3 regions of the Kitasatospora sp. NPDC001261 genome follow, and region 3 is predicted to be linked to each of the others. Evidence: predicted binding sites of a transcription regulator. Region 3 holds the regulator's gene; each other region holds the start of a gene.
What was found. The regulator HrcA, encoded in region 3, represses chaperone genes, less so after heat shock. The targets are predictions, from matches to a motif close to TTNGCACTCNGNNNNNCNGAGTGCNAA.

Region 1 (2,264 bases), on a different contig from region 3:
GCGCTCGGCGTCGGTGACGAAGTACGGCGACAGGTAGCCCTTGTCGAACTGCATGCCCTCGGTGAAGTCCAGCTCCACGCCGAAGGTGTTCGACTCCTCGACGGTGATGACACCGTCCTTGCCGACCTTGTCGATCGCCTCGGCGATCAGCTCGCCGACCTGGGTGTCCTGCGCGGAGAGGGAGGCGACGGCGGCGACGTCGTCCTTGCCCTCGATCTCGCGGGCGACGGACAGCAGGTGCTCGGAGACCGCGGCGACGGCCTTGTCGATGCCCTTCTTCAGGGCGGCCGGGCCGGCACCGGCGGCGACGTTGCGCAGACCCTCGTTGACCAGGGCCTGGGCCAGCACGGTGGCGGTCGTGGTGCCGTCACCCGCGACGTCGTTGGTCTTGGTGGCGACCTCCTTGACGAGCTGCGCGCCAAGGTTCTCGTACGGGTCGTCCAGCTCGACCTCGCGGGCGATGGTGACACCGTCGTTGGTGATGGTCGGGGCGCCGAACTTCTTGTCGATGACGACGTTGCGGCCCTTGGGGCCGATGGTCACCTTGACGGTGTCGGCCAGCTTGTTGACACCGCGCTCCAGCGAGCGGCGGGCGTCCTCGTCGAACTGCAGGATCTTCGCCATGTTCCCTATTCCCTCGGGGCTGCGGCCGGCCCACCGGCCGCCGAACTACGTGAACCAACAACCACGCCCCGGGCCCCTGTCACTGGGACACGGATCCGGGGCGGGTCGGTACGTCTTACTTCTCGATGACCGCGAGAACGTCGCGGGCCGAGAGGACGAGGTACTCCTCGCCCTTGTACTTCACCTCGGTGCCGCCGTACTTCGAGTACAGGACGATGTCGCCGACGGCGAGGTCGAGCGGCAGACGCTGACCGTCCTCGAAGCGGCCCGGGCCGACGGCCAGGACGACGCCCTCCTGGGGCTTCTCCTTGGCGGTGTCCGGGATAACCAGGCCGGAGGCCGTGGTGGTCTCGGCGTCGAGCGGCTGGACCACGATGCGGTCCTCGAGCGGCTTGATGGCAACCTTGCTGCTGGTGGTCACGTCCGAGCTCCCCTTCGGAGATTACGGGGTTTTCTAACGGGTAGGGGCGATCCTGCGGGCCTGCCGTCGCGGGGGTCAGACACACGTCGTCGCGTTAGCACTCCCCTAGTGGTGAGTGCCAAGGATGACCATAGGGCCGTGTTAGCACTCAGTCAACCAGAGTGCCAACGGCGAGTCCCGGAAGTCCCCGGTTCGCGAATGAGTAGCCGTACTCATGTACGACCGGGCCCGGCCCCGCCAGACTCCTGCCATGACCTCGATCCCGGTGCGCATCGGCCCGTCCCGGCCCAAGGACGCCGCCCTCGCCCTGCTGTCGCTGCCCCTGCTGGGGGGCGTGCTGCCGTTCGTCGCCTTCCTCCTCGTCGCCTGCCTCGGCACCATCCCCGGCTACGGGGACGACGGGGACGGGCGCGGGTGGGCCTTCCTGGGCATCGGGATGCTGGCCGCCCCGGTGGTCGCCCTGGCGGCGGGCCTCGTGGTGGCCTTCCGCAGCCGGCGGTCCGGCTACCGGCTCCTCCCGGTCGCCGCCGGGCTCGCCCCGTTCGCGCTGCCGGCGGTCCTCTCCTCGGGCGTGCTGTGGCGGTGAACCGGCTGCCGCTCGCCGACCCGCTGCGCCCGGTCGGCCGTCCGACGGACCTGCTGCTCGCGCTGCTGACGGTCCTGGGGGCCGCCTCGCTGCTGGGGTTCGGCTGGATCGCGGCCTTCCTGGCCGCGCTCGCGCTGGAGGCCCACCCCGCGATCGGCGGCTGGGCGGCCCGGGGCGCCGCGACCGCGCTGCTGCTCGTCCCGGTCGTGGCGGTGGCCCGGTACACCCACCGGCGGGGCTACCGGATCACCCCGGTCGCCGCCGCGGTCAGCCCCGCCCTGCTGACCGCCCTCGCCGGCGCGGGGTGGCTCCGGTGAGCCGGCCCCACGGCGTGCCCGGGCGGCCGCCGGTCCACTGGGCGCCGGACCTGGTGCTCGCCGCGGTGGTGGTCGCCGGGGCCGTCGCGGCGGCGTCCGTCGGGGTCGTTCGTGCTCAACTGGCTGAAGCTGCTCGCCCTGTACGGCCCCGGGGTGGAGGCCCTGGACGTCTTCGGCGTCGTGGTGATGCTCGTCCTGCTGGCACTGACCGGCCTCGGCACCCGGCGGCTCGGGTACCGGATCACCCCGTACGCCGCGCTGGCGGCCGCGCCGCTGATGCCGCTGGTGTTCTGGCTGACCTCCGACGTCCCCGTCA
Region 2 (2,264 bases), on a different contig from region 3:
GTCTCGATCATCCCGGCGGTGGCCGGCGGCTGCTGAGCCGACAAAGCAGAACCCGCGGTCGCCCGCGCGTACGGAAATCCGTTCTCCGTATGCGCGGGCGACCGCTCGCATTCCGGCGGGAATATTTCCGGGTCGAGTCGGAGTAGAGTGTGGCTCGGCTGGGAACAGGGTTTCCCTTTCGGCCCCCGCAGTGCTCGGCCCGGGGGCGTCCGGCCGTCGGGGGCGGACCGTGAAACATGTCAGGCAGATGTCAGAATTCGCGCGGGCATTTGAGTAATTCGTCCGCTATGTCCGGCGTGGAATGCCGAGATTATTCCGATTCGATCCGTCCTGTCCCTTGACGCCTTGGCGGAATTACCGGCGGTTGGCCCTGTTGCAGAGGGCGTCGATCCGGATACATTCAGCGGCGGTCGACGCAATCACCCGCTCACCGGAGGCCGCCCGGCGTTCCGCGCGGATGGTTGCGGCGTGCACGGCTGCGCCCAGGGGGGGTTCCCCGGGCCGGCCTTCAACCAACCCGGGCCCGCGACCTGCGGGCACGTGAAGGGCCAGCACAGCACTAGGGGAGTTCGGAATGGCTCAGGGCACCGTCAAGTGGTTCAACGCGGAGAAGGGCTACGGCTTCATCGCGGTCGACGGTGGTGCGGACGTCTTCGTCCACTACAGCGCGATCCAGATGGACGGCTACCGCACCCTCGAGGAGGGCCAGCGGGTCGAGTTCGAGATCTCCCAGGGACAGAAGGGCCCGCAGGCGGACATGGTCCGCGCGGCGGTCTGACCCCTTCCGACTCCAGGAGCTCGGCGCGGCCCTACGGCTGGTGACCACTCGCTTCTCGACGGGCCCGTGCGACGCGTGTCGTACGGGCCCGTCGGCGTTCCCCGACGCGGCTCCGCCGGGGCTCCGGCGACGGCTCGCGGATCGTCGATTGGGCTTGCACTCGACCACCCGGAGTGCTAATCATTGGCGTTAGCACTCACAGCGTGAGAGTGACAGCGGACCGGGTCGGTGAGGCCCCCGGGAGCGGTAGGGGAATGGACCCCCGCACACCAGGGCCGTCCGTCGCGGGCACCCCTTGGTCCGAGCAGTCGACCGTGTCCCGGAGGACCACTTCAGATGGCCAAGATCATCGCCTTTGATGAGGAAGCTCGCCGCGGCCTTGAGCGTGGCATGAACCAGCTCGCCGACGCCGTGAAGGTCACGCTCGGCCCCAAGGGCCGCAACGTCGTGCTGGAGAAGAAGTGGGGCGCCCCCACGATCACCAACGACGGTGTCTCCATCGCCAAGGAGATCGAGCTCGAGGACCCGTACGAGAAGATCGGTGCGGAGCTCGTCAAGGAGGTCGCCAAGAAGACGGACGACGTCGCGGGTGACGGCACCACCACCGCCACCGTGCTCGCCCAGGCCCTGGTTCGCGAGGGTCTGCGCAACGTCGCCGCCGGCGCCAACCCGATGGCCCTGAAGCGCGGCATCGAGAAGGCCGTCGCGGCCGTCTCCGACCAGCTGCTGGCCCAGGCCAAGGACGTGGAGACCAAGGAGCAGATCGCCTCCACCGCCTCCATCTCCGCCGCCGACACCCAGATCGGCGAGCTCATCGCCGAGGCCATGGACAAGGTCGGCAAGGAAGGCGTCATCACCGTCGAGGAGAGCAACACCTTCGGTCTGGAGCTCGAGCTCACCGAGGGCATGCGCTTCGACAAGGGCTACATCTCCGCCTACTTCGCCACCGACCTGGAGCGGATGGAGGCGACGTTCGAGGACCCGTACATCCTCATCGCCAACTCCAAGATCGGCTCGGTCAAGGACCTGCTCCCGCTGCTGGAGAAGGTCATGCAGAGCGGCAAGCCGCTGGTCATCATCGCCGAGGACGTCGAGGGCGAGGCCCTGTCGACCCTGGTCGTGAACAAGATCCGTGGCACCTTCAAGTCCGTCGCCGTCAAGGCCCCGGGCTTCGGCGACCGCCGCAAGGCCATGCTCGGCGACATCGCCATCCTCACCGGTGGCACCGTGATCTCCGAGGAGGTCGGCCTCAAGCTGGAGAACGCCGGCATCGACCTGCTGGGCACCGCCCGCAAGGTGGTCATCACCAAGGACGAGACCACCATCGTCGACGGTGGCGGCGACAGCGAGCAGGTCGCGGGCCGCGTGAACCAGATCCGCGCCGAGATCGAGAACAGCGACTCGGACTACGACCGCGAGAAGCTCCAGGAGCGCCTCGCCAAGCTGGCCGGCGGCGTGGCCGTCATCAAGGCCGGCGCGGCCACCG
Region 3 (2,264 bases):
GGTGCCGTGCAGCTGGGGGAACTGCTCCGGGGACACCTGGCGGGCGCCCATCGCCCGTTCGGTGATCTTGTCGCTGAACCAGAACTGGGCCACGAACAGCCCGCCTGAGATCAGGACGATCAGTGGCCAGGCGCCGCGCAGCAGCGCGATCAGCAGGCCGGTGAAACCGACGTACAGCAGCCCGATCACGAACATCGTCGCGACCATGCGGCCGGTCAGGCCGCGGTCCGGCGCGAAACGGGTGTGCTGGCCCGAGCTCGACATCGCTTGCTCCTCCATTCGCCGTCGCTTTCGATGCTGCCACCCGGACGGCCTCCCGGCACCACCCCGGCGCCGGGAGGATCGAACCGCCGGGGCCCCGCGGGCCGTGAGCGGAACTGCGGGGAGGATCACCCCGGTCCGGCCGTTCCTGCCGTAGGACCCGGGCCTTACACTGGCAGGTACGGTTTTGGCACTCGCGTGTTCAGAGTGCCAGGGCAAGGGTCTTCGGAGCGGCCCGCAGCAGCAAGGGACACAGTCGGACAACGTGCGAAGACGGAGGTGCGTGCCCCATGGCCGGTGAGGTCCGCCAGCTGGACGAACGCAAGCTCGCCGTGCTCCGCGCGATCGTGCAGGACTACGTGGGCACCGAGGAGCCGGTCGGCTCCAAGGCCCTGGTGGAACGGCACAACCTCGGGGTCTCGCCGGCGACCGTCCGCAACGACATGGCGGCGCTGGAGGAGGAGGGCTACATCCACCAGCCGCACACCAGCGCCGGCCGCATCCCGACCGACAAGGGGTACCGCCTCTTCGTCGACAAGCTCGCCGAGATCAAGCCGATGAGCGCCCCCGAGCGCCGGGCCATCCGGCACTTCCTGGACGGCGCGGTCGACCTGGACGACGTGGTCGCGCGCACCGTGCGGCTGCTCGCCCAGCTGACCCGGCAGGTCGCGGTGGTGCAGTACCCCTCGCTGACGCGCTCCACCGTCCGGCACATCGAGCTGGTGGCGCTGGCCCCGGCCAAGGTGATGCTGGTGCTGATCACCAACACCGGCCGGGTCGAGCAGCGGATGGTCGACTGCCCGGGCCCGGTCGGCGAGACGGTGCTGGCGGACCTGCGGGCCCGGATCAACGCGAGGGCCGCCGGCCGGCGCCTCCCGGAGGTCCCGGGGCTGCTGGAGGAGCTGCCGGCGCAGTTCGAACCGGCCGAGCGGCCGACCGTCAGCACGGTCCTGGCGACCCTGTTCGAGACGCTCGCCGAGCAGAACGAGGAGCGGATCATGCTGGCCGGCACGGCCAACCTGACCCGCTTCGGGCACGACTTCCCGCTCAGCATCCAGCCGGTGCTGGAGGCCCTGGAGGAGCAGGTCGTCCTGCTCCGCCTCCTGGGTGAGACCGCGGACGCCGCGATGACGGTCCGGATCGGGCGGGAGAACACCTACGAGGGGCTGACTTCCACGTCCATCGTCTCGGTCGGCTACGGTTCGGGCGACGAGAGCGTGGCGAAACTGGGTGTGATCGGTCCGACCCGGATGGACTACCCGGGCACAATGGGGGCGGTGCGAGCGGTGGCGCGGTACGTGGGCCAGATCCTGGCCGAGTCCTAGCAAAGGCCGCCGTCGGAAATCCGGCGGCGGTGACCAGTCGCAGCACTACTACAGGCGGAACAAGCGGAGCATTTGGTGGCCACGGACTACTACGCGGTACTCGGCGTCCGACGGGATGCGGGGCAGGACGAGATCAAGAAGGCGTTCCGGCGCCTGGCGCGCGAACTGCACCCGGACGTCAACCCGGACCCGAAGACGCAGGAGCGGTTCAAGGAGATCAACGCCGCTTACGAGGTGCTCTCCGATCCGCAGAAGCGCCAGGTCTACGACCTCGGCGGGGACCCGCTGTCCCCGGGCGGCGGCGCGGGCGGCTTCGGCGCCGGCGCGGCGGGCTTCGGCTTCTCCGACATCATGGACGCCTTCTTCGGCGCCGCGGCCGGCCAGCGAGGCCCGCGCTCGCGCACCCGCCGGGGCCAGGACGCCATGATCCGGCTGGAGATCACCCTGGAGGAGGCCGCTTTCGGCACCACCAAGGAGCTCCAGGTCGACACCGCCGTCACCTGCACCACGTGCAGCGGCGAGGGCGCGGCCCCCGGCACCTCGGCGCAGACCTGTGACATGTGCCGCGGCAAGGGCGAGGTCTCCCAGGTCACCCGGTCCTTCCTGGGCCAGGTCATGACCTCCCGCCCCTGCCCGCAGTGCCAGGGCTTCGGCACCGTCGTGCCGACCCCGTGCCCG

Region 1: a site for HrcA is predicted at 1,187-1,213, ahead of groES (co-chaperone GroES). Genes of this name have one in related genera too.
Region 2: a site for HrcA is predicted at 932-958, ahead of groL (chaperonin GroEL). Genes of this name have one in related genera too.

What each region holds. Positions count from the first base shown of each region.
Region 1 is NZ_JBIAXP010000006.1:59,632-61,895, forward strand. Features, by position in the region: gene groL (chaperonin GroEL) at 1-624, opposite strand, end outside; gene groES (co-chaperone GroES) at 740-1,045, opposite strand; gene ACFY4B_RS09790 (hypothetical protein) at 1,296-1,631, shown strand; gene ACFY4B_RS09795 (hypothetical protein) at 1,628-1,948, shown strand; gene ACFY4B_RS09800 (hypothetical protein) at 2,060-2,264, shown strand, end outside.
Region 2 is NZ_JBIAXP010000023.1:164,632-166,895, reverse strand. Features, by position in the region: gene ACFY4B_RS29020 (MoaD/ThiS family protein) at 1-36, shown strand, start outside; gene ACFY4B_RS29015 (cold-shock protein) at 575-778, shown strand; gene groL (chaperonin GroEL) at 1,115-2,264, shown strand, end outside.
Region 3 is NZ_JBIAXP010000001.1:504,335-506,598, reverse strand. Features, by position in the region: gene htpX (zinc metalloprotease HtpX) at 1-264, opposite strand, end outside; gene hrcA (heat-inducible transcriptional repressor HrcA) at 552-1,586, shown strand; gene dnaJ (molecular chaperone DnaJ) at 1,662-2,264, shown strand, end outside.